Regions from separate parts of the Variovorax sp. UC122_21 genome, predicted to be linked through region 3. Evidence: predicted binding sites of a transcription regulator. Region 3 holds the regulator's gene; each other region holds the start of a gene.
What was found. The regulator sigma-54, encoded in region 3, starts transcription at its own class of promoters, with help from an activator protein. The targets are predictions, from matches to a motif close to TGGCANGNAANCTGCTTT.
Positions count from the first base shown of each region.

Region 1 (7,281 bases), 2.7 Mb from region 3:
TTCGTGGCGCGCGGGCGCGTCGTGAAGGCCGGGCGCAAGCAGGTCTTCACCGCCGCCGAGCTGTTCGGCGAGGCCGAGGACGGCACGCTGAAGCTGCTGGCCACGGGCAGCACGATCCTGGTGCCGGTGCCCGACGACAAGGGCTGAGGCCTTCAGCGCGCGGCCGTCAGGGCCGCCGCGGGCGCCCGCTGCGGCGCCTGCTTCTCCCGCATCGGCAGGCCGAACAGCGGCCGCAGCCAGCGCACGCGGCGGATCAGCGCGTCGTTGAGCAGCCAGCAGCCGCCCAGCGTGGCCGCGAGGATCAGCGCTGGCTCGAGCACCGGGCCGAGCGCCAGCGGCGCCAGCCAGACGATCGCCAGCACGATCAGCGTCTGGTGCAGCATGTACCAGGGATAGACCGAGGCATTGGCCCAGCGCAGCCAGGGCCAGGGGCGGTTCAGGTGGCGGTGGCCATGGCCGAGGAGGGTGGCGACCGCGGTCCAGAGGTAGAGCGAGCGCAGCACGGCGTTGACCTCGTCGGGCACGCGGCCGGCGCCCAGCGTGCGCGCCGCGATGTAGGCGCCGACCACCGCCACGGCCAGCGCCAGCGACACGCGGCGCAGCCGCTCGAGCTCGCGCCAGATGCCGCTGTCGGCGCCCATCCAGTAGCCGTAGAGGAAGACGGTGAAGTAGATGCTGTGCAGGAAGGGGTCGCGCACCAGGTCGTGGGTCGGCGGGTAGTGCGGCGCCAGCAGCAGCGTGAAGGCCGCGAGCGGCAGCGCCGGCAGCAGCAGCAGCCAGCCGCCGCGCAGCCCGTTGAAGGCCCGGCGCAGCGCCTGGCCCGGGCCCGAGCGCCACAGCGGCAAGCTGAGCGCCACCGCGGCCGTGTAGACGAACAGGTACGGCAGGTACCAGAGGTGGTTCCAGGTGATGCCGAACTCGGCGCCCGCGAAGGCGCCTTTCGGCCAGGGCTGGCTCATCGGCAGGTAGCGCGCGAGGAAGGCGCCGAAGCCCGGCGCCACCAGGCCGTGGGCCACGCCCTCGGCGTAGGCCTGGTACGGCACGACCACCGCCATGCCGAAGGCCAGCGGCAGCATCAGCCGCAACCCGCGGCCGCGCAGCAGCGCCGCCGTGCCCTGGTGGCGGCTCAGGAAGGCCAGCGAGACGCCCGAGATCAGGAACACCAGGTCCATGCGCCAGAGGTTCAGCAGCCGCATCGGCCATTGCAGCCACTCGGCCGCATGCGGGCTCTTGAGGTGCCAGGGCCAGTCGGCCACGTAGTACATCGCCACGTGATAGACGATGACGAGCAGGAAGGCGAGGGCGCGCAGGGCGTCGATGTCGTGCCGGCGCGCTTCGGCGGCCGGCGGGACGGGGTTGCGTGGAAAACGGTCGGTGGGCATGAAGGCTCCTGGATCGGGGACTGAACGAGCGGCCATGGTCCGGGCCCGGCGCGACGACGGCGCGGCCGGGGGACGGATCGCGGGCGCTTTGTGACGAGCGGTGGCCCCGGTGGGACGAAACAGGGGGCGAAATCCGTCCCCCGGGCCGCCCCTGTCGCCCCATTCGTCACGTGGATCGCGACAATCGCCCGCCATGGCCGGCCCGCGCAAAGACCTCTACCACCGCTACGAACCGATCCGCCGCTACGTCGAGGTCGGCTTCTGGATCGTCGTGATGGCGCTGCAGGCGCTGTTCAACACCACGGTGGCGATGGTCGACGCGCGCTCGCGCGCGGTGCCGCGCGAAACCTGGGAGATCGTGGTCTGGGAAGGCTCGAGCCATCTGGTCCTGCTGCTGCTGGTGCCGGCCATCGTGGCGCTGGAGCGGCGGCTCTCGCCGCTGGCCTCGCTCGCGCCCGGCAGGCTGGTGCGCTACCTGGCCTGGCATCTCGCGGCCAGCGTGGCGTTCAGCCTGGTCCACGTGATGGCGATGTTCGCGCTGCGCTCGCTGGCCTATGCCGCGGCCGGCGAGCACTACGCGTTCGGCGGCTGGGCCGCGCAATGGGGCTACGAGTACCTGAAGGACGTGCGCGCCTACGTCTCGATCGTGTTCGGGATCTGGGCCTACCGGATGTTCATGCTGCGCTGGCAGGGCGAGGCGCGCGTGCTCGACGCGCCGGACGAGGCGCCTGAAGGGCCGCAAGGGCCGCCACGCCCGGCCGATGCCGAGCCAGCGCCGGCCGCGGACGCGCCGCCGCCGCCCGCCGAACCCGCGCCGCCGCCGGCGCCCGCGCGTCCCGAGCGCTTCCTGGTGCGCAAGCTGCGCCGCGAATTCCTGATCGCCGCCGGCGACATCGACTGGCTGCAGGCCGAGGGCAACTACGTCGGCCTGCACGTCAACGGCCACGACTACCTGCTGCGCGCCACGCTGACCGACTTCCTGACCCAGCTCGATCCGGCGCTGTTCGTGCGCGTGCACCGCAGCCACGCGGTCAATCTCTCGCGGCTGCGCGAGATCGAGCCGCTCGACGGCGGCGATGCCCGGCTGCACATGCACGACGGCAGCACCGTGCCGTGCAGCCGGCGCTACCGCGAGGCCCTGCGCGGCGCGACGGCCTCCTGAACCGCCGCGCGGGTGCTTCATGCACCGTCAGGCGGCATCCGTTCCGGTGCGTCGCGCCTGCCCATCGGGCTCATTCGGCCCCATCTCGGCCCGTTTCGCACCATTGACGAGCTTGCAGGCACCATTTTTGCTTCATTGGCCCGCCGTCCTGCTGAATTCAGGTGCGGCGCACCAAATCAATCCAAAAACCAGCAAGAAGCTCCAATGGACGCACTCAAACAGGGCGCAGACGCGCTGTTCATCCTTCTAGGCGCGATCATGGTGTTGGCCATGCATGCGGGATTCGCCTTCCTCGAACTCGGCACGGTCCGCAAGAAGAACCAGGTCAATGCGCTTGTGAAGATCCTGGTCGACTTCTCGGTCTCGACCATCGTCTACTTCCTCGTCGGCTACGGCGTGGCCTACGGCACCCACTTCTTCGTCAGCGCCACCGAGCTGTCGGCCAGGAGCGGCTACGACCTGATGAAGTTCTTCTTCCTGCTGACCTTCGCGGCCGCCATCCCGGCCATCATCTCGGGCGGCATCGCCGAGCGCGCCAAGTTCTGGCCGCAACTGATCGCCACCGCGGTCATCGTCGGCTTCGTCTATCCCTTCTTCGAGGGCATCGCCTGGAACAAGCACTTCGGCGTCCAGGAGTGGATCGCCTCGGTCACGGGCCATGAATTCCACGACTTCGCGGGCTCGGTGGTGGTGCATGCCGTGGGCGGCTGGCTCGCGCTGCCGGCCGTGCTGCTGCTGGGTGCGCGGCGCAACCGCTACCGCGGCGACGGTTCGCTGGCCGCGCATCCGCCGTCGAACATCCCCTTCCTCGCGCTCGGCGCCTGGGTGCTGTGCGTGGGCTGGTTCGGCTTCAACGTGATGAGCGCGCAGACCATCGACAAGATCTCGGGCCTGGTGGCCGTCAACTCCGTGATGGCGATGGTCGGCGGCACGCTGGTGGCGCTGGCCATGGGCAAGAACGACCCCGGCTTCGTCTACAACGGCCCGCTGGCCGGGCTGGTGGCGGTGTGCGCGGGCTCCGACCTGATGCACCCGATCGGCGCGCTGGTGGTGGGCGGCGTGGCCGGCGCCATCTTCGTCGCGATGTTCACGCTGACGCAGAACAAGTGGAAGATCGACGACGTGCTCGGCGTCTGGCCGCTGCACGGCCTGTGCGGCACCTGGGGCGGCATCGCGGCCGGCATCTTCGGCACCCAGGCGCTGGGCGGCCTCGGCGGCGTGAACTTCGGCGCGCAACTCATCGGCACCGCCATGGGCGTGGTCTGGGCGCTGCTCGGCGGCGCCGTGGTCTACGGCGTGCTCAAGAAGACCGTCGGGCTGCGGCTGTCGCAGGAAGAGGAATTCGACGGCGCCGACCTCTCGATCCACCACATCTCGGCGACGCCGGAGCGCGAAGTCAACTGGTGAACGGTTCGCGGCGGGGGGCGGCTCAGCACTTCTGGAAGCGCGGGCACTCGGCCACCGCGCGGATCGACACCACCGTGTTCTCGCCCTCGAGCCGGCGCGAGACGAACTCGACCGGCGTGCCGTCGGCGATGTCGGCCACGAGCTTGCGGTCGGCCAGCCTGAAGGTCTGGGTGGTGAACGGGATCTTCGAGCGCGGCGGGATCTTCAGGTGCAGGTACAGCTTGCCGCCGGGCTCCTCGTGCGAGGACATCAGGCGCGCGCGCGTGTAGACGGGGTCGGTCTTCGGTTCCTGCGCGGCGACGCCCGCGAGCGCGAGCAGGGCCGCGGCGGCCAGGACCAGGCGGGACAGCGGCGGGAAGGGCATGTGCGAACTCCTCGTCGAAGGGGGCGGAAATGCCATTGTCGAAGCGCCAACCTTCGGCCAAGCCAAAGATGCGTTCGCCCGCACCCGCCACGCGACCGCGCTTCGGCACAATCGCGCCCCCCGCAGGAACACGGAGGACGGGAGATGGCGAACGACACGATCGAGATCCGGCGCTTCGATGTCCATGCGGACGATGCGTCCGAATGGGCGCGCTTCCACCGCTACCGGCGCATCCGCGACGAGGAGCTGCACCCCGGCGAGCCGCAGTCGGCCGATGCCGATTTCGAGCACGACGCGCGGCGCCGCATGCCCTTCCACGAGGCCGAGCGCTTCGTCGCGCGCGAGGGCGACGACCTGGTCGGCAACCTCATCGTCTGGCGGCGCCGGCCCGACGCGCCGAACAGCGAGCCCTTCGCCTTGCACGCGGAGGCCTGGCTCGGCGTGCTCGGCGCGCACCGGCGCCGCGGCATCGGCAGCCGGCTGCTCGTGCCGCTGCTGGCCTTCATGCGCGCGCACGGCAAGACCGTCGCCACGATGAACACCTTCTACCCGCCGGGCCATGCCTTCCTTGAAGCCTCGGGCGCGGTCCTCAAGCACCGCGTGGTCGAGAACCGCATGCGCATCGACGGCCTCGACGCGGCCGAGCTCGCGCGCTGGAAGGCGCAGGGCACGGCCGGCGGCGCGCTGCGCTTCGAGATCCATCCCGGTCGCACGCCGATGGCGCGCCTCGCGCAACTGCTGGCGCCGTTCTCGGACCTGTTCAACGACATGCCGCTCGGCGAACTCGAGCTGCCGCCCGCGCGCTACGAGCTCGACGGCTACGCCAACTGGTACCGCGAACTCGACCGCAGCGGCGGCGAGCACCACCTGGTGCTGCTGGTCGACGCCGACGGCACGCTGGCCGCGATGTGCGAGGCGCACTGGGACCCGCGCACCCCCGAGCGCCTGCACCAGCGCCTGACCGGCGTGGCGCGCGCCTGGCGCGGCCGCTCGCTGGCCAAGGCGGTGAAGGCCGCGATGCTCGAGAGCGTGCGCGCGCTGCATCCGGAACTGCGCACCGTCGCGACCTACAACTCGGAAGCCAACGCGCCGATCCTCGCGATCAACCGCCGGCTGGGGTTCGAGGTGCATCGGCGGCAAGGGGTCTATCAGCTGGGGGTCGAGGCGCTGGCGGAATGCCTGGCGCGGCGCGGCGAATTGGCGGCCTGAAGCGCAAATTGCGCCGATACGCTTCAGATTTGAAGCGTATCGGGCCGGAACCGGTGCCCAGCACGAACGCGCCGCCTGTAGCAAACTCGCGCGACCCCGTTCCCGCCCGAGCCGCCACACCCCACCATGACCCAATCCCCACCCGCCCTCGAAGTCCTCCCGCGCGACCTCTCCGCCTACCGCCAGGGCAATGTCGGCGTCGACTACGTGCACCGCTTCGAATCGGGCAAGCCCGGCCCGCACGTGCTGATCAACGCCCTGACGCACGGCAACGAGATCTGCGGCATGACGGCCGCCACGCACCTGCTCGACCACGGCGTGCGGCCGAAGATCGGCACGCTCACCGTGAGCTTCGCGAACATCGACGCCTACGAGTCCTTCACCGAGGCCGCGCCCTACGACAGCCGCCAGATCGTCCACAACCTCAACCGCATCTGGTCGCCCGAGTGGCTCGACGGCACCGAGGACAGCCCCGAGCTGCGCCGCGCGCGCATCCTGCGGCCGGTGGTCGATGCGGCCGACCACATCCTCGACATCCATTCCACCAGCCAGCCGGTGGTGCCGTTCTGGGTCTACCCGTCCTTCGAGCGCAACGCCAAGGTGGCGATGGCCATCGGCCGGCCGCCCGTGCACCTCGTGATGCCCGACGGCCTGGGCTCGGGCACGCCGCTGATCCAGTACGGCAGCCATGGCGGGCCCGACGGAAAGGGCGTGGCGATGGTGGTCGAGTGCGGCCAGCACTTCCTGCGCTCCGCCTCCGACCTGGCGACCGCCGTCACCTACGACTTCCTCGCCTACTTCGGCCTGGTCGACAAGGACCCGGCCGCGCCCGCGCCCGAGCCGCAACGGCGCTTCAAGCTGCTGCAGACGCACGTGATCCAGAGCGAGGACTTCGCCTTCGTGCGCCCGCTGATCGGCTTCGAGACCTTCGCCAAGGGCGAACTGATCGCCACCAACGGCCCCGACGAGATCCGCGCGCCGGTCGACGACTGCACCGTGTTCATGCCCGCGCAGCGCGTGATCGTGGGGCGCGAGGCGCTTTACCTGACGCAGCCGATCTGAGCCGGACCGCGGGCCGGTGCTCAGCAGATGAGCAGATGCCGCGGCGTGCTGACCGTGCCGTAGTCGGCGTGCCAGTAGTGCGGGTCGTCGCAGAGGCTGAACACCGCTTTCTCGTTCGCATGCCGATCGCCGAGGCGGAGCCCCTCGGAACTCATGCGCGGGCCTTCGGAATCGTCTTGCCTCGGCAGCGCGGATAGTTCGCGCAGCCCCAGAAGCTGCCGTCGTTCTTCGCCGAGTGGCGTTCGACCATCTTGGTCCCGCAGCTGGCGCAGGTCGGGCGCCAGTACTCGCCTTCGTAGGCGACCTCGAGCAAGGCCGCCTGTTGCGCGGGCGTGCGCTGGCCGATGAGCTTGAGCAGCGCCTCGCCGTCCTGGATATGGATGCGGTTGGCCTTGGCGAAGGCGATGGCATCGCTCGAGAACCTCGAGCTCGTGACGTAGGTGCCGCTCTTCAGACCGTGCGAGGTCATCACGCCGAGGAATTCGCGCAGCTCCTTCACGCCCACCGGCCGGTTCTGCCAGTGCTTGCACTGGACGATGCGCGGCTGGTCGCTGTGTTGGGACTGCAGCCAGATGTCGACGCCGCCGTCCGCGCCATGCGACTGGCTTCGGGTGGCGAAGCCCGCCTGCGCGTAGAGCGCTTCGCACACCGCCTCGAAGCGCCGCCATTCGATCTCGGCGAAGACGGCGGCGCTC
Region 1 is NZ_CP172004.1:1,882,126-1,889,406, forward strand. Features, by position in the region: gene ACHMXE_RS21295 (PaaI family thioesterase) at 1-147, shown strand, start outside; gene ACHMXE_RS21300 (acyltransferase family protein) at 153-1,382, opposite strand; gene ACHMXE_RS21305 (LytTR family DNA-binding domain-containing protein) at 1,576-2,544, shown strand; gene ACHMXE_RS21310 (ammonium transporter) at 2,749-3,951, shown strand; gene ACHMXE_RS21315 (hypothetical protein) at 3,974-4,315, opposite strand; gene ACHMXE_RS21320 (GNAT family N-acetyltransferase) at 4,460-5,524, shown strand; gene ACHMXE_RS21325 (succinylglutamate desuccinylase/aspartoacylase family protein) at 5,651-6,586, shown strand; gene ACHMXE_RS21330 (hypothetical protein) at 6,607-6,741, opposite strand; gene ACHMXE_RS21335 (restriction endonuclease) at 6,738-7,281, opposite strand, start outside.
Region 1: ACHMXE_RS21310 (ammonium transporter) is a predicted target of sigma-54. The motif match lies at 2,661-2,678, and genes of this name have one in related genera.

Region 2 (7,281 bases), 3.0 Mb from region 3:
GTAGTAGTAGATGTCCTCGAAGCCCGGCTGCACGTAGCGGTCGGTCAGGCCGAGCTTGCGCGCCAGCAGGCTGGTGAAGCGGCGCGCGTCCTCGCTGGTGTAGTGGGTCGGGAAGCGTTCGTCGGCGAACAGCTCGGGGTCGTGCCACAGCGTCTGGCCGTCGGCGCGCCAGAAGATCGACAGCGCCCAGCGCGGCAGCTGCTCGCCCGGGTACCACTTGCCCTGGCCGAAGTGCAGGAAGCCGCCGTGGCCGTATTCGGCGCGCAGCTTGTGGACCAGCTCGGTGGCATAGCCGCGCTTGGTGGGGCCGAGCGCGTCGGTGTTCCACTCGGGCGCGTCGCGGTCGCTGGTGGCCACGTAGGTGGGCTCGCCGCCCATCGTGAGGCGCACGTCGCCGGCCTTGAGCCGCGTGTCGACCGCGTCGCCCAGCGCCAGCACCTCGGCCCATTGCTCCTCGGTGTAGGGCTTGGTCACGCGCGGCGATTCGTAGATGCGCGTGACCTTCATGTCATGGCCGAACTCGACCTTCGACTCGTCGACGCCGCCCTCGATGGGCGCCGCGCTCGAGGGCGTGGGCGTGCAGGCCAGCGGGATGTGGCCCTCGCCGGCCAGAAGCCCCGAGGTGGCATCGAGGCCGATCCATCCGGCGCCCGGCAGGAACACCTCGCACCAGGCGTGCAGGTCGGTGAAGTCGACCGTGGTGCCGCTCGGGCCGTCGAGCGCCTTCACGTCGGGCGTGAGCTGGATCAGGTAGCCCGAGACGAAGCGCGCGGCCAGGCCGCAGTGGCGCAGCAGCTGCACCAGCAGCCAGCCCGAGTCGCGGCAGGAACCGCTGCCGTTGGTGAGCGTTTCTTCCGGCGTCTGCACGCCGGGCTCCATGCGGATCAGGTAGTTGACGTCCTGCTGCACCTGCTGGTTGATGCCGACCAGGAAGTCGATGGTGCGCTGTTCCTTGCGGTCGATCTTGTCGAGGTAGGCCGCGAGCAGCGGCGTGGGTTCCTCGGTGACGAGATAGGGCGCGAGCTCCTCGGCCTGCGAGGGCGTGTACTTGAACGGGAAGTTCTCGGCCTGCGGCTCGAGGAAGAAGTCGAAGGGGTTGTAGACCGCCATCTCGACCACGAGGTCGACCGTGACCTTGAATTCGCGCGTCTTCTCGGGGAACACGAGCCGCGCCTGGTAGTTGGCGAACGGGTCCTGCATCCAGTTGACGAAGTGCTCCGCCGGTTCGACGCGCAACGAGTACGAGATGACGTTGCTGCGGCAATGCGGCGCCGGCCGGAGCCGGACGACCTGCGGGCCGAGTTGCACCAGGCGGTCGTATTTGTAGTGGGTGACGTGGTGGAGCGCGGCGTGGATGGACATGCGTTTTTGTGTGCAGTACTGGCAGATTGCATCGAAAAGATGTCTCTGGTGAGACGCATACTAGCCCAGAAGACAAAGCAATTAGCGCGCCACGGAGCGTCGTTGGGGGAGGGTTTGCATCATGGTCGCCAAGGGGGAGCGAGGCGCATCCGATGCCTTCGTGCGCGCGCGCTGCGCCTTCGTCGCGCTCGCGGCAGCGCTCGCGGGCGTGGCGTTGCAGCTGCGGCAGCCGCAGCTGTGGGACGGCATGGTCTACGCGGGTGGACTGCTCGCGGGCATCGCGGGTCTTCGGGTGGCGTGGCACGTGCCGCGTCGTGCGTGGATCGCCTGGACCTGCGCCGCGCTGGCCGGCGCGGCGATCGGCGCGGGGCTCGCGGGCGCACGCGCCACGGTCTATGCAGCCGGCGCGCTCGATCCCGCGCTCGAGGGCCGCGACCTGCAGCTTGTGGGCGTCGTGTCGCAGATGCCGCAGCGTGGCGAGGCCGGCACGCGCTTCCGCTTCGCCGTCGAGTCCGCGCGCTGGGCCGACCCTGCGAGCACCGGATCGCCCGCGGTGCCCGACCGCATCGCGCTCGGCTGGTATGCCGAGGGCGCCAGCCTCTGGGATGGCCCCGCCGATTCATCCGCGCCCGCGCCCTGGCCCGAGAGCCCGGTGCATGCCGGCGAACGCTGGCGCCTGACCGTGCGCCTCAAGGCGCCGCACGGCCATCGCAATCCGCACGGCTTCGACAGCGAGCTGTGGATGTGGGAGCAGGGCCTGCGCGCCAGCGGCCATGTGCGCATCGGCGCGCGCGACGAGGCGCCCGCGCGGCTGGGCCCCACGGGACGGCATCCGATCGAACGCGCACGCGAGGCCGTGCGCGACGCCATCTTCGAACGCGTGCCCGAGCGCTTCGGCGCGGGCGTGATCGCCGCGCTGGTCACGGGCGACCAGGGCGCGATCGACCGCGAGGGCTGGGACGTCTTCCGCGCCACCGGCGTGGCCCACCTGATGTCGATCTCGGGCCTGCACGTGACCCTGTTCGCGTGGCTCGCCGCGCACGTCGTCGGCGCGCTCTGGCGCCGCAGTCCGCCGCTGATGCTGCGGCTGCCGGCGCAGCGCGCGGCGCTCGTGGGCGGCGTGCTGCTGGCCACGCTCTATGCGCTGTTCAGCGGCTGGGGCGTGCCGTCGCAGCGCACGGTCTGGATGCTCGCGACCGTCGCGCTGCTGCGCCTCACCGGGCGGCGCTGGCCCTGGCCGCACGGCTGGCTGCTGACCGCGGCGGTGGTGGTCGCGCTCGATCCCTGGGCCCTGACGCAGGCCGGTTTCTGGCTCAGCTTCGTGGCGGTGGGCGTGCTGTTCGCCACCGACGCGGGGCTGCCCGGCGACACGCGAGCGGGCCTGCGCGCACGGCTGTGGCGGCTGCTGCGCGAGCAGTGGACGATCACGCTCGCGCTCACGCCCCTGAGCCTGCTGCTGTTCCAGCAGGTGTCGCTGGTCGGGCTGGTGGCCAACCTGGTCGCGATCCCCTGGGTCACGCTGGTGATCACGCCGCTGGCGATGCTCGGCAACGTCGCCGCGCCGCTGTGGGACCTCGCGGCGCGCGCGGTGTGGGCCCTGGGGCTGCTGCTGTCGTGGCTCGCGGCGCTGCCATTCGCCAGCGTCTCGATGGCCGCGCCGCCGACGTGGCTGGCGGCCTGCGGCGTGGCGGGCGGCGTGCTGGTGGCGATGCGGCTGCCGTGGTCGCTGCGCGCGCTGGGCCTGCCGCTGCTGCTGCCGGTGCTGCTGTGGCAGCCGGCGCGTCCTGCCCTCGGCGAGTTCGAACTGCTCGCGGCCGACGTCGGCCAGGGCAACGCGGTGCTGGTGCGCACCGCGAACCACAGCCTGCTCTACGACAGCGGCCCGCGTTACAGCCTCGAGAGCGACGCCGGCCAGCGCGTGCTGGTGCCGCTGCTGCGCGCCCTGGGCGAGCGGCTCGACCTGCTGGTGCTGAGCCACCGCGACAGCGACCACACGGGCGGCGCGAGCGCCGTGCTCGCGACGCATCCGCGCGCCGGCTTGCTGAGTTCGATCGAGGCTGGGCACCCGCTGCAGTCGCAGCGCCCCGCGCGGCGCTGCGAGGCGGGCCAGCGCTGGACCTGGGACGGCGTGGATTTCGAGCTGCTGCATCCGCAGGCCGGCGACTACCTGTTCTTCACGCGGCCCAATGCCATCTCGTGCGTGCTGCGCATCGGCAACGGCCGCGCGACCGCGCTGCTGGCCGGCGACATCGAGCGGCTGCAGGAGGCCGCGCTGCTCGAGCGCCTGCCCGAACGGCTGCGCGCCGACGTGCTGCTGGTGCCGCATCACGGCAGCAAGACCTCCTCGAGCGCCGCCTTCCTCGACGCGGTGCGCCCGCGCATCGGCCTGGTCCAGGCCGGCTACCGCAACCGCTTCGGCCACCCGGTGCCCGAGGTGGTGGCGCGCCATGCCGAGCGCGACGTGCGGCTGGTCGAGAACGTGCGCTGCGGCGCCGCGCACTGGCGCAGCGCCAGCCCGGCCGAGGTGGGCTGCGAGCGCGAGCGCGCGCCTCGCTACTGGCAGCATCGGCCGGCGGCACTGCGATCTGTTGGGGTTAAAACTGTGAACTAGTTGTTAAAAACCCGCCGGACGAACCCTCGCGAGGTCGCGCGGCACGGCGTCCCATGCGTTGTAGCCAGGGACAACGCATCGAGGGGACACATGACATCGCACCACCGCCCGATCTTCTTCCCGCGCTCGCCCGCGGGCACCGCGCCATGACCGCCGCCGTTCCGGCCATCACCAGCAGCCACGTCGGCGGCAGCTCCGCCGCGCGGCTCAAGACCCACCGCGACGGCCCGGTGCTGGTGCTGACGCTGAGCAACCCCGGCGCGCGCAATGCGCTCAGCCCCTCGGTCTATCGCGCCGCCGCCAAGGTCATGCGCGACGCCGCGGGCTTTCGCACGGTGCGCGCCATCGTGCTGTGCGGCGAGGGCGAACATTTCAGCGGCGGCGGCGACCTGCGGCGCCTGTCGCGGCAGCGCCGGCTGCCGGCCGCCGAGCAGCACGAGCACCTGGCGGCGCTGCACGACTGGATCCTCGCGATCGAGGCGGCGCCGCAGCCGGTCATCGCCGCGGTCGAGGGCGCGGCGGCCGGAGGCGGCTTCTCGCTGGCCCTGGCCTGCGACCTGGTCGTGGCGGCCGAGGACGCGAAGTTCTTCACCTCCTTCGTCAGCATGGGCCTGACGCCCGACGGCGGCGCCACCGATTCGCTGGCCCGCGCGCTGCCGCCGCAGGCCGCGCTCGAGCTGCTGCTCGACGACGAGCCCTGCACGGCGCGGCGGCTGCACGGCTGGGGCGTGGTCAACAAGGTGGTGCCGGCCGGCGAGGCCTGCGCCGAGGCGATCGAGTGGGCCCAGCGGCTCGCGCGCGGCCCGTTCGAGGCCCAGGCGCGCACCAAGCAGCTCGTGCATGCGGCGCGCGGACGCAGCCGGCGCGAACAGCTCGATGCCGAGCGCGAGTCCTCGGTCGCGAGCCTCTACGGCGAGGAGAGCGGGGAGCGCATCAAGGCTTTCCTGTCGCCGCGCAACAAGCGCGCGGCCGACGAGGCACCCGTTCCCGAAGCGCGCGAATAAATCCGACCGTCGCCTGGCCGGGCTTGGCATCAGGGGTTCTACTGGCCTCGAACTTGCTAAGCTATGGCTCAAGGAGATTGGTCGTTCCATGCACAAATTCGATGAGATGTATGAGCAGCTCCCCTATGCGGGAGCCGCGATCCGGCAGCACTACAAGCGATACGACCAATGGCTGGCGAAGCAACCCGGTGAGGTGATGCGTTCGCGGCGCGAAGAGGCGGAAATGATCTTCCGCCGGGTCGGTATCACCTTCGCCGTGTACGGCGCCAAGGACGAGGACGGCTCGGGCACCGAGCGGCTGATCCCGTTCGACCTGCTGCCCCGGATCATTCCGGCGCACGAGTGGGACAGCATGGAGAAGGGGCTGGTGCAGCGCGTCACGGCGCTCAACCGCTTCCTGCATGACGTCTACCACGACCAGGAAATCATCAAGGCCGGCATCATCCCGGCCGAGCAGATCCTCAACAACGCGCAGTTCCGCCCCGAGATGATGGGCGTCAACGTGCCGCACAACGTCTACTCGAACATCTCGGGCATCGACATCGTGCGCGCGCCCGACGCCAGCGGCAACGGCGAGTACTACGTGCTCGAGGACAACCTGCGCGTGCCCAGCGGCGTGAGCTACATGCTCGAGAACCGCAAGATGATGATGCGGCTGTTCCCCGAGCTGTTCAACCAGAACCGCATCGCGCCGGTGGCGCACTACCCCGACCTGCTGCTCGAAACGCTGCGCGCCAGCGCGCCGGCCGCCACGGCCGAGCCCACGGTGGTGGTGCTCACGCCCGGCATGTACAACAGCGCCTACTTCGAGCACGCCTTCCTCGCGCAGCAGATGGGCGTCGAGCTGGTCGAGGGCCAGGACCTGTTCGTCAAGGACAACTTCGTCTACATGCGCACCACGCGCGGACCGAAGCGCGTCGACGTGATCTACCGCCGCGTCGACGACGACTTCCTCGACCCCGAGGTGTTCCGCCCGAGCTCCACGCTGGGCTGCGCGGGCCTGATGCGCGCCTACCGCGACGGCAACGTCGTGATCTGCAATGCCGTGGGCACCGGCGTGGCCGACGACAAGTCGATCTACCCGTACGTGCCGAAGATGATCGAGTTCTACCTCGGCGAGCAGCCGATCCTCAAGAACGTGCCGACCTACATGTGCCGCAACAAGGACGAGCTGCAGTACACGCTCGACAACATGAAGGACCTGGTGGTCAAGGAAGTGCACGGCGCCGGCGGCTACGGCATGCTGATCGGCCCGGCCGCCACGCAGGCCGAGATCGAGGACTTCAAGAAGGCCGTGATCGCCAAGCCCGACGGCTACATCGCCCAGCCCACGCTGAGCCTGTCGACCTCGCCGACCTTCGTCGACGCCGGCATCGCGCCGCGCCACATCGACCTGCGGCCCTTCGTGCTCTCGGGCAGCGAGGTGCAGATGGTGCCCGGCGGCCTCACGCGCGTGGCGCTCAAGGAAGGCTCGCTGGTCGTCAACTCCTCGCAGGGCGGCGGCACCAAGGACACCTGGATCCTCGAGGCCGACCGCACGGCCAGGCCGAAGGCGGAATCGCAGTCCCAGTCGCAGTCGCAGAGCCTGTCGGCCTGAGTGCAAGAAGCCCGGAGAACCACATGCTGTCCCGCACCGCAGACCACCTCTACTGGATGTCCCGCTACACCGAGCGCGCCGAGAACACCGCGCGCATGCTCGACGTCAACTACCAGACCTCGCTGCTGCCGCAGTCGGCCGAGGTCGCCAAGTACGGCTGGCAGGGCGTGCTCTCGATCAGCGAGCTGCTGCCCTGGTACAACAAGAAGTACGACCAGATCGCGCCCAACGAGGTGATGGAGTTCATGGTCAAGGACGAGAGCAATCCGTCCTCGATCGTCTCCTGCCTCAAGGCCGCGCGCGAGAACGCCCGCGCCGTGCGCGGCGCGCTGACCACCGAAGCCTGGGAAACGCAGAACACCACCTGGCTCGAGGTCAACCGCATGCTGCGCGCGGGCGACTTCGAGCGCGATCCCGGCCAGTTCTTCGAATGGGTCAAGTTCCGCTCGCACCTCTCGCGCGGCGTCACGCTGGGCACGATGCTGCAGGACGAGGCCTTCTACTTCTCGCGCCTGGGCACCTTCCTCGAACGCGCCGACAACACGGCGCGGCTGGTCGACGTGAAGTTCCACGCGCTCAACAGCGAGTTCTTCGGTGCCGCCACCGAGGAAGACCAGGAGTACGACTTCTATCACTGGAGCGCGATCCTGCGCAGCGTCTCGGCCTTCGAGGTCTACCGCAAGGTCTACCGCGACGTGATCAAGCCC
Region 2 is NZ_CP172004.1:2,215,773-2,223,053, forward strand. Features, by position in the region: gene ACHMXE_RS22840 (DUF2126 domain-containing protein) at 1-1,362, opposite strand, end outside; gene ACHMXE_RS22845 (DNA internalization-related competence protein ComEC/Rec2) at 1,484-3,973, shown strand; gene ACHMXE_RS22850 (oxepin-CoA hydrolase, alternative type) at 4,120-4,977, shown strand; gene ACHMXE_RS22855 (circularly permuted type 2 ATP-grasp protein) at 5,066-6,574, shown strand; gene ACHMXE_RS22860 (alpha-E domain-containing protein) at 6,598-7,281, shown strand, end outside.
Region 2: ACHMXE_RS22840 (DUF2126 domain-containing protein) is a predicted target of sigma-54. The motif match lies at 1,437-1,454, and genes of this name have one in related genera.

Region 3 (7,281 bases):
CTCGAGTCCAGCCTCTACACCAGCGGCCGCGTCGAGCGCGCGGTGGCGCAGCTGGTCGCCGCGGGCAAGACCTACGAGCAGGACGGCGCGCTGTGGCTCAAGTCGACCGACTACGGCGACGACAAGGACCGCGTGATGAAGAAGCAGGACGGCACGTACACCTACTTCGTGCCCGACGTCGCCTATCACATCGCCAAGTGGGAGCGCGGCTTCCACAAGGTCATCAACATCCAGGGCACCGACCACCACGGCACCATCGCGCGCGTGCGCGCCGGCGTGCAGGCGGCGAGTCAATTTGAAGGGTGGGGCATTCCCGAGGGCTACCCCGACTACGTGCTGCACACCATGGTGCGCGTCACCAAGGGCGGCGAGGAGGTCAAGATCAGCAAGCGCGCCGGCAGCTACGTCACGCTGCGCGACCTGATCGAGTGGACCAGCACCGACGCCGTGCGCTTCTTCCTGCTGAGCCGCAAGCCCGACACCGAATACACCTTCGACGTCGACCTGGCCGTGGCGCAGAACAACGACAACCCGGTGTACTACGTGCAGTACGCGCATGCGCGCATCTGCTCGGTGCTCGCGGCCTGGGGCGGCGACGCGGCCGTGCTGCAGGGCGTCGACCTGTCGCCGCTCGAGAGCCCGGCGGCCCAGTCGCTGATGCTGCTGCTGGCCAAGTACCCCGAGATGCTGAGCGCCGCGGCCGAGGATTTCGCGCCGCACGACGTCACCTTCTACCTGCGCGAACTGGCGGCCACGTACCACAGCTACTACGACGCCGAGCGCATCCTGGTCGACGACGAGGCGGTGAAGCTGGCGCGCCTGGCGCTGGTCGCCGCGACCGCGCAGGTGCTGCACAATGGCCTCGCGATCCTCGGCGTCACCGCGCCGCGCAAGATGTGAACCCCCTCCCCATGAAGAAGACAACCAGACAACGCGGCAACATCGTCATCGGCCTGATCATCGGGCTGGTGCTCGGCCTGGGCGTCGCGCTGGGCATCGCGGTCTACGTGACCAAGGTGCCGATCCCCTTCGTCACCAAGACGCAGCGCGGCGGTGCCGAGCAGGACGAGGCCGAGGCGCGCAAGAACCGCGACTGGGACCCGAACGCCCCGCTGGCCGGCAAGCCGCAGCAACCGCGCCCCGCGGCCGCCGGCCCGGTCGGCGCGCCGCCGGCCGACGGCAGCAATCCCGCCACCGCCGCGGTCTCGCCCGGCACCCCGCCGCCCACGGCGCCGGTGCCGGTGGTGGTCGCGCCCAAGCCCGCGCGGCCCGCGCCGGTTCCGGCCGAGGCCAACGCGCTGCCGCCCTCGAACGATCCGCTCGGCGATCTGGCCCGGGCCCGCGCCGGCAGCGTCGGCGGCAGCACCACGGTGGCCGCCGCCCCGTCCTCGAGCAGCGGCAATGCCGCGGCCGCCACCGGCTCCGGCGGCGCCGATCCCTTCATGTACTTCGTGCAGGCCGGCGCCTTCCGCACCACCGAGGACGCCGAGGCGCAGCGCGCCAAGCTCTCGCTGATGGGCGTCGAGGCCCGCGTGACCGAGCGCGAGCAGGCCGGCCGCACCGTCTACCGCGTGCGCGCCGGTCCGTTCAACAAGAAGGACGACGCCGACCGCCTCAAGGAACGGATGGACGGCGCCGGCCTCGACTCGGCGCTGGTGCGCGTCCAGCGCTGAGCGCCGTCCGGCCGGGGGAGGGCGCCGCCGGGTGGCCCCCCACGGCAACGGTCATGGTTTTTCTTTAAGCTTCGCCGCGGTCCGCGCCGCCCCCGGGTTTCCCGGAGCCCCGAGCACCGCGCGCGGGAACTCCGCTTCACCGGCCCGGCTCAGTCTGCCGTCTACCAACTGGAGAGCTCTTTCCCATGAAACGTCGTGATTTCTCGCTGGCCGTCGCCGCTGGCTCGCTCGGCCTGATGGCCCACCTGCCCGCGCAAGCCCAGGCCCGCGCGCCCAAGGCCGGCACCGAATACCTCGTGCTCGACAAGCGCGTGCCGGTCGACGCACCGGCCGGCAAGATCGAGGTGATCGAGTTCTTCTCGTACAACTGCCCGCACTGCAACGACTTCGAGCCCGCGCTCGAGGCCTGGGCCAAGAGCAAGCCCGCCGACGTGGTGCTGCGCCGCGTGCCGGTGCCCTTCGTGGGCAACGACGTCGAGGCCAAGCAGCGCCTGTACTACGCGCTCGAGGCGATGGGCAAGGTCGACGAATACCAGCCCAAGGTCTTCAACGCGATCCACGCCCAGCGCCAGAACGTCAACGGCGACGCCAACATCGTGGCCTGGGCCGAGAAGAGCGGCCTCGACGCCGCGAAGTTCAAGGAACTGTTCACCTCCTTCGGCGTGGCCAGCAAGGCCAAGCGCGCCTCGCAGCTGACCGATGCCTACAAGGTGGCCGGCGTGCCGGCGCTGGCCGTGGCCGGCCGCTGGTACGTGGATGGCGAAACCGCCGGCAACATGAACAAGGCGCTGTCGGTCACGAACTACCTGATCGGCGAAGCCCGCAAGGGTTGACAAGGGCGTGAATAAACCTGCCGCGCGCCCCGATCTCGCACCTGCGGTCCTCACCGTACAGAGTACGGCTCCGGCCTTCGGCGCGACCTCGGGGCGCTCGCGACGGTTTCTTCACACCTTGTAGCCGCTCCGCCGCCGGGAGGCCGGAATCCCGTCGAGGGTTCCGGGGCGGCCAAGCCGCCATCCGGCGGAAACGCGGGTCCATCCCGCGAGGGGCCGCAACCCGGGTTCGCCGTCCCGGGGCTTTTTCATCCGCGCGCATGGGTCTGGCGCGATGGGCCGCATACAATGCAGAGCAAGTTTCGTGCCTCTATGACATCGCACTCTCACCCCACCTCCTCCCTTCGCCGCACCGGTCGCCTCGTGCTGGCCGCGCTGCTGCTGGCCGGCTCCGCCGCCACGGCCCTGGCCGAAACGGCCGACCGGACCAAGCCGATGAACATCGAATCCGATTCGATGCGCTACGACGATCTCAAGCAGACCAGCGTCTTCACCGGCAACGTGGTGGTCACCAAGGGCACCATCATCATCCGCGGCGCGCGCATCGACGTGCGCCAGGACCCCGAGGGCTACCAGTACGGGGTGGTCACCGCGGCGCCCGGCAAGCTCGCCTATTACAAGCAGAAGCGCAACGGCAACGGCGACGAGTGGATCGAGGGCGAGTCCGAGGTCATCGAGTACGACAGCCGCGCCGACAACGTCAAGTTCATCCGCCGCGCCGTCATGCGCCGCCTGGTCGGCGCCACGCCCAACGACGAGAGCAGCGGCGCGCTGATCGTCTACGACCAGGGCAACGACACCTACACCGTCAACGGCTCGACCGTGCCGCCGAACGCCGGCGTGTCGGCGCCGGGCGGCGGCGGCCGCGTCAAGGCCATCCTCACGCCGAAGTCGGCCGCGCCCGCGGCACCCGGTGCCTCGGCCCCGGCCACGCGCCGTCCCGCGGCGCCGACGCCCACGCCGGCCCCGGGCGCCGGCCTGCGCCCGAGCACCACGCTCAGCGGCGAAGCGGAAGAACGCAAGTGATCGAAGCCGCCGGAACCCAGGAAGCCAACGGCGTGCCGGGCAGCCGCCTCGTCGCGCGCGGCCTGCAGAAGAGCTATGGCAGCCGCAAGGTGGTCAAGGACGTCTCGCTCGACGTGCAGAAGGGCGAAGTCGTCGGACTGCTCGGGCCCAACGGCGCCGGCAAGACCACCTCGTTCTACATGATCGTCGGGCTGGTGCGCGCCGATGCGGGCGAGATCTCCATCGACGGCGAGCCGATCGCCCACATGCCGATCCACCGCCGCGCGCGCATGGGCCTGAGCTACCTGCCGCAGGAGGCCTCGATCTTCCGCAAGCTCACGGTCGAGGAGAACGTGCGCGCGGTGCTCGAGCTGCAGCGCGAACCCGATGCCAACGGCCGGCTGCAGGCGCTGTCGAAGCCGCGCATGGAAGAGCGCCTGTCGGAGCTGCTGGCCGACCTGCGCGTCGACCACCTGCGCGATTCGCCCGCGCTCGCGCTGTCGGGCGGCGAACGCCGCCGCGTCGAGATCGCGCGCGCGCTGGCCACCCAGCCGCGCTTCATCCTGCTCGACGAACCCTTCGCCGGCATCGACCCGATCGCGGTGATCGAGATCCAGCGCATCATCAGTTTCCTGAAGGAGCGCGGCATCGGCGTGCTCATCACCGACCACAACGTGCGCGAGACGCTGGGCATCTGCGATCACGCTTTCATCATCAGCGACGGCCATGTGCTGGCACAGGGCACGCCCTCGGAGATCGTCGACAACGCCGAAGTGCGCCGGGTCTACCTGGGCGAGCACTTCCGGATGTGATGAAGCTCGCGCCAGTCATTTGCTGAGGGCATGAAACAAGGCTTGTCGCTGCGCGTTTCGCAGCATCTCGCGCTGACACCTCAGCTGCAGCAGTCGATCCGGCTGCTGCAGCTCTCCACGCTCGAACTGAGCCAGGAGGTCGAGCAGATGCTCGACGAGAACCCCTTCCTCGAGCGCACCGCCGAGGAAGCCGCGCGCGAGGAATTCGGCCTCGACGCCGCCGACACGCCGGCGCCGCGCGAGGACACCGAGCGCGAGGCCGAGAGCGACTACGCGAGCGCCGCGCCCTCGACCTCGACCACGTCCACCGAGACCGCCTCGTCGTCCGAGGCCGAGCCGGCCCTCGACTCGCCCGAGCGCGAGCCCGACTGGGAAGGCGACGGCACCGTCGACATGGCGCCCGACGACAGCGAATGGGGCAGCGACGCGCCCGCGCGCAACAACAGCAGCACCGGCGACGACGAGCGCGCCGATGCCACCGAGCTCGCGCGCAGCCAGGAATCGCTGCAGTCCTTCCTGCACCGCCAGGCGCTGAGCCTGCGGCTCAACGAGAACGACAGCGCCGCGCTGCGCTTTTTGATCGAGTCGCTCAACGACGACGGCTACCTCGAGGATTCGCTGCCTGCGCTGGCCTCGGGCCTCGCGGGCGACGACAACGACCAGTTCGACGAACTGGTGCACCACTTCCAGGTCGCGCTGGGCCTGCTGCAGAGCCTGGAGCCCGCGGGCGTGGGCGCGCGCGACCTCGGCGAATGCCTCGCGATCCAGCTGCGCGCGCTGGCCGACGAGGACGAGACCGAGGACGAGGAGCTGGTGCGCAAGACCGCGCTGGCCATCTGCAAGCAGCCGATGGAGCTGCTCGCGCGGCGCGATTTCAAGCGCCTGGCCACGCTCACGCGAACCAACGAGGAGCTGGTGCGCTCGGCGCTGCAGATCATCGCGCGCCTGGAGCCCAAGCCCGGCCGCCGCTTCGTCGACGTCGAGCGCAACATCGTCATTCCCGACGTGATCGTGACCAAGACCGGCCGCGGCACCAATGTGAAGTTCCGCGTCATGCTCAACCCCGAGGTGATGCCGCGGCTGCGCGTGCACGACATCTACGCCGGCGCGCTCAAGTCGCACAAGGGCGAGGGCAGCCAGGCGCTGTCGCAGCGGCTGCAGGAGGCGCGCTGGTTCATCAAGAACATCCAGCAGCGCTTCGACACCATCCTGCGCGTGAGCAACGCCATCGTCGAGCGGCAGAAGAGCTACTTCGTGCACGGCGAGCTCGCGATGCGCCCGCTGGTGCTGCGCGAGATCGCCGACGAGCTCGGACTGCACGAATCCACCATCTCGCGCGTGACCACCGCCAAGTACATGTCCACGCCCTTCGGCACGGTCGAGCTCAAGTACTTCTTCGGCTCGGCGCTGGGCACCGAGACCGGCGGCAATGCCTCGAGCACCGCGGTGCGCGCGCTGATCAAGCAGTTCGTCGGTTCGGAGAGCGTGAAGAAGCCGCTGTCGGACAGCCAGATCTCCGAGATGCTCAAGGAGCAGGGCATCGAGTGCGCGCGCCGCACGGTGGCCAAGTACCGCGAGGCGCTGCGCATCGCGCCCGCCAACCTGCGCAAGGCCCTGTAGAAAGCCGCCGATGGCCCGACGCCTGCTGTCGCGCTGTGGGCTCTGGATGTTCGCCCTCGCGGCCACGCTGCTGGCCGCCGGCTGCGCGAGCTTGCCCGACCAGGCCCCGCGCGCGCCCACCCAGGCCATCGCCGTGTCGAAGGACACCGCGCTCGGCCGCATCGCGCTGGCCGCGCAGCCCGATCCCGACCTCAGCGGCTTTCGCCTCATGCCCGGCGGCGACTTCGCCTTCGACACCCGCATCCAGCTCGCGCGCCGCGCCCAGCGCACGCTCGACGTCCAGTACTACCAGATTGAGAACGACGAGACCGGCCGCTACCTGCTGCGCACCCTGCGCGACGCCGCGCAGCGCGGCGTGCGGGTGCGCGGTGCTGATGGACGACCTCTACACCTCGGGCGAGGACGAGCTGCTGCGCGGCTTCGCGGCCACGCCCAACGTCGAGCTGCGCCTGTTCAACCCCTTCCCGGCCGGCCGCGGCAGCCTGCTCGCGCGCTTCGGTGCCTCGCTGTTCGACTTCAACCGCGTCAACCGGCGCATGCACAACAAGCTGTTCATCGCCGATGGCGCGATGGCGGTGGCGGGCGGGCGCAACATCGGCAACCAGTACTTCCGGCGCACCGCGGGCGAGAACTTCATCGACCTCGACACCTTCGTGACCGGCGCGCTGATCCCGCGCCTGGGCAGCCTGTTCGACCAGTACTGGAACAGCCCCTACGTGCGGCCCGTCGAGTCGGTGGTGGCGAGCGCGCTGCCTGCCGAAGAACTGCGGCGCCGCTTCGAGGCCGCCACCGGCCCCGACACCACGCCGCCGCCGCCGAAGCCCGCGCCCAACGACCTGCTGGGCTACGGCCCGATCGCCGAGGACCTCGACGCCGGCCGGCTCGGCCTGATCTGGACCACGGCCGAGGCCTATGCCGATTCGCCCGACCGCGTGATCGGCAAGACCGCCTCGTACGGCGGCGTGCCGCTGCTCGATGTCGACAGCGTGCGCTACAACGTGGTCGAGCAGATGCGCCGCGCGCGCAGCGAGGTGACCATCGTCTCGCCCTACCTGATCCCGGGCGCCGCGGGGCTCGAGGCGATGAACGAAATCCGCCGGCGCGACGTGAAGATCAGCGTGGTGACCAACTCGCTCGCCGCCACCGACGAGCCGCTGGTGCACACCGCCTACCGCCGCTACCGCCCCGACATGCTGCGCCTGGGCGCCGAGCTCTACGAACTGAGCACCAACCGCACGCGTCGCAGCGTGCGGCTGGGCCTGTTCGGCACCTCGGTCGGCCGGCTGCATGCCAAGTCGGCCGTGATCGACCGGCGCATCCTGTTCGTCGGCTCGATGA
Region 3 is NZ_CP172004.1:5,810,337-5,817,617, reverse strand. Features, by position in the region: partial or broken gene argS (arginine--tRNA ligase) at 1-900, shown strand, start outside; gene ACHMXE_RS40100 (SPOR domain-containing protein) at 912-1,673, shown strand; gene ACHMXE_RS40095 (thiol:disulfide interchange protein DsbA/DsbL) at 1,859-2,506, shown strand; gene lptA (lipopolysaccharide transport periplasmic protein LptA) at 2,819-3,532, shown strand; gene lptB (LPS export ABC transporter ATP-binding protein) at 3,529-4,323, shown strand; gene ACHMXE_RS40080 (RNA polymerase factor sigma-54) at 4,354-5,943, shown strand; partial or broken gene ACHMXE_RS40075 (phospholipase D family protein) at 5,954-7,281, shown strand, end outside.

Region 4 (7,281 bases), 1.5 Mb from region 3:
ACAACCACTGGGCCGCCTGGTGGAAGGCGAGGGCGGCCGAGGGCCATGAATTCGGCTCGCACACCTACGACCACGTCTACTGGCGCGGCGACCTCAAGGGCGTGACGCCGAGCTTCCGCGTCAAGCCCTCGGCGGGCGCGTTGGCCGGGCGCGAATTCACCTGGAGCGCGGCCGAGTACTGCGCCAACATCCGCAAGGCGTCCGAGCGGCTCGAGCTGATCACCGGCAAGAAGCCGCTGCCGCTGTACCGCGCCCCTGGCGGCAAGACCTCGCCCAAGCTGCTGGCCGCCGCGCGCGACTGCGGCTATGCGCACGTGGGCTGGGCGCCGGCGGGCTTTCTCGGCGACGAGCTGCCGAGCGAGAAGTTCAGCAACGAGAAGCTGCTCACGCAGGCACTCGACACCATCCGCCCCGGCGACATCCTGCTCGCGCACCTGGGCATCTGGTCGCGCAAGGATCCGTGGGCGCCGGCGAACCTCGAGCCGCTGATCGTCGGCCTGAAGGCCAAGGGCTTCTGCTTCCAGACGCTGCGCCAGCATCCCGACTACCGCGCCTGGATCGCATCGCACCCCTGAGGCGGTTCCCGTGATCGACTGGCTGACGGATCTCTTCTCCTCGCTGCAGGGCTGGTTCTTCGAAACCGTCGTGCAGCCTTTCGTCTACGCGATCGGCCTCGGCGGCTGGACCGAGGACGCCTTCGACGCCACCGGCTGGCTGCTGGTCGGCCTGATCCAGATCGTGGTGCTGATCGCGCTGATCGGCCCGCTGCAGCGCTGGCGTGCCGTGGAGCCGGTGATCGACCGGCGCGCGATCCGCATCGACATGCTCTACACGCTGATCCACCGGCTGGGCCTGTTCCGGCTCGCGATGTTCTTCACGCTGCAGCCGGTGTTCGACGACCTCATGGGCAGCCTGCGCGCGGCCGGCTGGGGCACCTTGCACCTCGACGAACTCTGGCCCGGCGTGACCGACGTGCCGGTGGTCGCGTTCGCGATCTACCTCGTGGTGCTCGACTTCGTCGGCTACTGGATCCACCGCGGCCAGCACCAGTTCAACTGGTGGTGGGGGCTGCATTCGCTGCATCACTCGCAGCGCCAGATGACCATGTGGAGCGACGACCGCAACCACCTGCTCGACGACATCCTGCACGATACCCTGATCGTGATCGTGGCGCAGCTGATCGGCGTGGCGCCCGGCCAGTTCATCGCCTTCGTCGCCTTCACCCAGTTGAGCGAAAGCCTGCAGCACGCCAACCTGCGCCTGAGCTTCGGCGCCCTCGGCGAGCGGCTGTGGATCAGCCCGCGCTTCCACCGGCTGCACCACAGCATCGGGCTGGGCCACGAATCGCACGGCAAGAGTACGCTCGGCGGCCACAACTTCGGCGTGCTGCTGCCCTGGTGGGACATGATGTTCGGTACCGCCAACTTCGAGAACCGCTACGACCCGACCGGCGTGCGCGACCAGGTCGAACCCGATGCCGCGGGCAAGCTGCGCGACTACGGCCAGGGTTTCTGGGCCCAGCAGTGGCTGGGGCTGAAACGCATGGTCGGGCGCGGTTGAGCGCGGCTTCTCTCCAGCTGCCTCACCCGCGCGCGGCGTGCGCGCGAACCGGCGAATCGCCCGGCCGCCGGCTCTGGCTTCACGGCCGCGCGGGGCGCGCCGGGTTATCCTCCCGCCCGATGCGCCTGCTCCTCGACTCCTTCTGGCGCGCGGTGGCCTATTGCATGCTGCCGCGCGTGATCGTGCTGTCGTTGCTGCCGCTGGGCCTGATGGTGGTGCTGGCCGCCGTCTTCGGCTACTTCTATTGGGATGCCGCGGTCACGTGGACGCGCGGGGCGCTCGAATCCTGGCCGCTGCTGGCGAGCTTCTGGAGCTGGATCGGGCGGCTGTTCTCGGGCGATGTCACCTCGATGCTGGCGCCGCTGGTGGTGGTGTTCGCCGCCACGCCGCTGATCGTGGTGCTGGCGCTGGTGATCGTGGCCGGCTTCATGGCGCCCGCGCTCACGCGGCTGGTGGCCGAGCGCCGCTTTCCCTCGCTCGAGCGCAAGAAGGGCGCCTCCTTCTTCGGCAGCGTGGCGCGTTCCATCGGCCTGACCGTGCTGGCGCTGCTCGCGCTCGTGGTCTCGATGCCGCTGTGGCTGATTCCCCCGCTGGTGCTGATCCTGCCGCCGCTGATCTGGGGCTGGCTCACCTACCGCGTGATGAGCTTCGACGCGCTGGCCGAGCATGCGAGCGCCGAGGAGCGCGCCACCTTGCTGCGCGCGCACCGGCTGCCGCTGTTGTGCATCGGCGTGCTCTGCGGCTACCTGGGCGCGGCGCCGAGCATCGTCTGGGCCTCGGGCCTGCTGTTCGCGGCCGCCTTCTTCGTGCTGGTGCCGCTCGCGATCTGGATCTACACCCTGGTCTTCGCCTTCTCGGCCCTGTGGTTCGGCCACTACTGCCTCGATGCGCTGGCGCAGCTGCGCGGCCAGCGCGCAGCCGCCGCGGCGGCCGCCATCCCGGGCGACGCCGCCGCCATCGAGGCCGACCAGGCCGTTCTCTCCCAATGGAAATCCCCATGACCCGTGAATTCGGCCTGATCGTCGTCGGCGACGAGATCCTTTCGGGCAAGCGCCTCGACAAGCACATGCCCAAGGTGATCGAGCTGCTCGCGGCGCGCGGCCTGCAACTGGGCTGGGCCGAATACGTGGGCGACGTACCCGAGCGCATCACCGCCGCGCTGGCGCGCGCCTTTGCCTCGGGCGACGTCGTCTTCTCGACCGGCGGCATCGGCGCCACGCCCGACGACCACACCCGCCAGTGCGCCGCCAAGGCGCTGGGCGTGCCGCTGGCGCTGCATCCCGAGGCCGAGCTGCTGATCCGCGAGCGCATGCAGGACACGGCGCGCGAGCAGGGCGTGGCCTACGAGCCCGACCGGCCCGACAACATCCACCGGCTCAACATGGGCGTGTTTCCCGAGGGCGCCCGGATCATCGCCAACCCCTACAACAAGATCCCGGGCTTCAGCGTCGACGACGTCCATTTCGTGCCCGGTTTCCCGGTCATGGCCTGGCCGATGATCGAGTCGGTGCTCGACACCCGTTATGCCGATCTTTTCGTCCAGAGCCGGGTCATGGAGAAGTCCGTGATCGTTTTCGGTGCCATGGAAGCCACCCTCACGCCCCTGATGCAGGCGATCGAGGCACGCCATGCGCGCATCAAGGTTTTCAGCCTGCCGAGCGTCGATCACCCCCAGTACGGCCGTCATATCGAGCTCGGCGTCAAGGGCGACCCGGAACTGCTCGACGCGGCCTATGGCCAGCTCATCGAAGGTCTGCACACTTTTAATGCGCAACTTGGCCCAGAATTGGTGCGTTGATTTCGATGGCACCAATTTGGTGAATTCGGCCGAGTTTCAGGCCTCCAAAGTGCCCGCCGACGGCTGTTGATCGCAGGCGACAATGGCACAGAAACTGCATCCCGCATCCCTGTATTCCCAACCACCCATCCAACTCAGGAGAAATTGATGGCAAAGACCGTCGCCGACGTCATGAAGCTCGTGAAGGAAAACGAGGTCAAGTTCGTCGACTTCCGTTTCACCGACACCCGCGGTAAAGAACAACACGTGACCGTGCCCGTGTCGCACTTCGACGAAGACAAGTTCAGCTCGGGCCACGCGTTCGACGGCTCGTCCATCGCCGGCTGGAAGGGGATCGAAGCCTCGGACATGCAGCTCATGCCCGACCCGAACACCGCCAACATCGATCCCTTCTTCGAAGAGACCACGATGATCCTGACCTGCGACGTGATCGACCCGACCGACGGCAAGCCGTACGAGCGCGATCCCCGTTCGCTGGCCAAGCGCGCCGAAGCCTACATGAAGGCTTCGGGCCTGGGCGACACGGCCTACTTCGGTCCGGAACCCGAATTCTTCGTGTTCGACGGCGTGCGCTGGAAGAACGACATGTCGGGCTGCTTCGTGAAGATCGATTCCGAAGAAGCCTCGTGGAACACCGACAAGGAATACGAGCACGGCAACACCGGCCACCGTCCCGCGGTCAAGGGCGGCTACTTCCCGGTTCCCCCGGTCGACAGCTTCCAGGACATGCGTTCGGAAATGTGCCTGGTGCTCGAATCGCTGGGCATCCCGGTCGAAGTGCATCACCATGAAGTGGCCAACGCCGGCCAGATGGAACTCGGCACCAAGTTCAGCACGCTGATCCAGCGCGCCGACTGGGTCCAGCTGCAGAAGTACGTGATCCACAACGTGGCCCACGCCTACGGCAAGACCGCCACCTTCATGCCCAAGCCCATCGTCGGCGACAACGGCTCGGGCATGCACGTGCACCAGTCGGTCTGGAAGGACGGCAAGAACCTGTTCGCCGGCGACGGCTACGCAGGTCTCTCGGACTTCGCGCTGCACTACATCGGCGGCATCATCAAGCACGCCCGTGCCCTGAACGCCATCACGAACCCCGGCACCAACAGCTACAAGCGCCTGGTGCCCGGCTTCGAAGCCCCGGTGAAGCTGGCCTACTCGGCCAAGAACCGCTCGGCCTCGATCCGCATCCCGTTCGTGGCGAACCCGAAGGGCCGCCGCGTCGAAGCGCGCTTCCCCGATCCGCTGATGAACCCGTACCTCGGTTTCGCCGCGCTGCTGATGGCCGGTCTCGACGGCGTGGAAAACAAGATCCACCCGGGCGAAGCCGCGAGCAAGGACCTCTACCATCTGCCGCCGGAAGAAGACGCGCTGATCCCGACCGTCTGCCACAGCCTCGACCAGGCCCTGGAATACCTGGACAAGGACCGTGCGTTCCTGACCAAGGGCGGCGTGTTCACCGATGCCTACATCGACGCGTACATCGAGCTGAAGATGCAGGAAGTGACGCGCTTCCGCATGGCCACGCACCCGGTCGAATTCGACATGTACTACTCGCTCTGATCGCGGTTTCCCCGCTCGGAGTAACACGAAAGGACGGCCTCGGCCGTCCTTTTCATCGGGGCCGGAACATCCTGGCATCGGAGGCGTCGAATTGCATGAAAATGCGCCTTTTCGCGCTCTCCCGGACCCTCGAGGCCCCCAAGATCCCATGAAGACCGCCGCACCACTTCTCCTGCTGACCGCCTCCCTGTTCGCCCTGCCGGCGCTCGCGCAGGAGCGCGTCTGGCGTTGCGGGAACGAATACACCAACAACGCCACCGTCGCGCAGCAGCGCGGCTGCAAGGTGATGGAGGGCGGCAACGTCACCGTCGTGCAGGGCGCCTCGCGCGCCGCGCTCGGCGGTGCCGCGGGCTCGACTTCCGCGTCCCGCTCGCCGGCCGGCAGCCCGCGCGTCGAGGGCGCCGACCAGCGCGCGCGCGACGGCGAGGCGCGCTCGGTGCTCGAGTCCGAACTGCGCAAGGCCGAATCGCGCCAGGCCGAGCTGCAGAAGGAATACAACAACGGCGAGCCCGAGAAGCAGGGCAGCGAAGGCCGCAACTACCAGAAGTACCTCGACCGCGTGGCCGAGATGAAGGCCGAACTGGCCCGCAACGAAAGCGACATCGCCGGCATCCGCCGCGAGATCAGCCGGCTGCCGGCTCCCAAGAACTAACCCGTTCCTGCATCGGCAGGACGAACACCACAGGATTTCCATGGCTTTCGGAAAGAAGGCGGCAAGCGCCAGTCCGCGCTTTCAGGCCTTCGACCTGCTGTCGACCCTGATCGCGGTCGTCAACAGCAAGGGCTCGGTGCTGTTCGCCAATGCCGGTCTCGAAGACGCGCTCGGCACCTCGCGCCGCACGCTCGAGGGCTCGCAGTTCGGCGCCTGCTTCCACGAACCCCAGGTGCTGCGCACCGCCATCGACGGCGCCAGCGCCAACGACTTCGCCACCCTGCGCTACGAGGCCTTCCTGCGCCGCGTCAACCACGAGCTGATGCCGGTGCAGGTCACGCTGGCCAAGGGCGAGAAGGCCGGCGAACTGATCGTCGAGATGCTGCCGCTCGAGCACCAGGTGCGGCAGGACCGCGAGGAGCGGCTGCTCGACCAGGCGCAGGCCAACAAGGAACTGATCCGCAACCTCGCGCACGAGATCAAGAACCCGCTCGGCGGCATCCGCGGCGCGGCGCAGCTGCTGCAGATGGAGGTCGAGTCGCGCGACCTCATCGAATACACCCAGGTCATCATCCACGAGGCCGACCGGCTGCAGACGCTGGTCGACCGCCTGCTGGCGCCGCACCGCCGGCCGCACGTGGTGGGCGACGTGAACATCCACGAGGTCTGCGAGCGCGTGCGCTCGGTGATCCTCGCGGAGTTCCCGCGCGACCTGCACATCGAGCGCGACTTCGACGTCTCGATCCCCGAGTTCCGCGGCGACCGCGAGCAGCTGATCCAGGCCACGCTCAACATCGTCCACAACGCCGCGCAGGCCCTGGCCGAGCGTCGCGCGGCCGGCGATGCGTGCATCACTTTCAAGACCCGGGTCGCGCGCCAGGTGATCTTCAACAAGCAGTGGTATCGATTGGCACTGGAATTGCATGTCATCGACAATGGACCGGGCGTGCCGGACGCGATCAAGGACCGAATCTTCTATCCGCTGGTGTCGGGCAGGGAGGGTGGTACAGGGCTGGGTTTGACGCTCGCACAGACTTTTGTGCAACAGCATCACGGCGTGATCGAGTGCGACAGTGTCCCGGGCCGAACCGATTTCAAGATATTGATTCCGCTGCCCTAGCAGCCACCGGCAACAAGGAGATGCATGAAGCCGATCTGGATAGTTGATGACGACCAATCGATCCGCTTCGTGCTGGAGAAGGCCCTGCTTCGGGAGGACCTCCCGACCCGCAGTTTCACCAACACGCGCGAAGTGCTGGCGGCCCTCGAACAGGCCGCCGAGGACGAGCAGCAGGGCCCGCAGGTCCTGGTGAGCGACATCCGCATGCCCGGCGGTTCCGGGCTCGAGCTGCTCGACAAGATCAAGGCCAAGCATCCGGGCCTGCCGGTCATCATCATGACGGCCTTCTCCGACCTCGACAGCGCCGTCTCGGCGTTCCAGGGCGGCGCCTTCGAATACCTGCCCAAGCCCTTCGACCTGCCGCGCGCGGTCGAGCTGATCCGCCGCGCCGTCGACGAGAGCCAGCGCGAGGAAGTGGCCGAGGAACGCATGGTCGCCGCGCCCGAGATGCTCGGCCAGGCGCCCGCGATGCAGGACGTGTTCCGCGCCATCGGCCGGCTGTCGCAGAGCAACGTCACGGTGCTGATCACCGGCGAATCGGGTTCGGGCAAGGAGCTCGTGGCGCGGGCGCTGCACAAGCACTCGCCG
Region 4 is NZ_CP172004.1:4,358,433-4,365,713, reverse strand. Features, by position in the region: partial or broken gene ACHMXE_RS33255 (polysaccharide deacetylase family protein) at 1-575, shown strand, start outside; gene ACHMXE_RS33250 (sterol desaturase family protein) at 586-1,560, shown strand; gene ACHMXE_RS33245 (EI24 domain-containing protein) at 1,680-2,561, shown strand; gene ACHMXE_RS33240 (competence/damage-inducible protein A) at 2,558-3,358, shown strand; gene glnA (type I glutamate--ammonia ligase) at 3,506-4,921, shown strand; gene ACHMXE_RS33230 (hypothetical protein) at 5,070-5,573, shown strand; gene glnL (nitrogen regulation protein NR(II)) at 5,614-6,693, shown strand; partial or broken gene ntrC (nitrogen regulation protein NR(I)) at 6,718-7,281, shown strand, end outside.
Region 4: glnA (type I glutamate--ammonia ligase) is a predicted target of sigma-54. The motif match lies at 3,442-3,459, and genes of this name have one in related genera.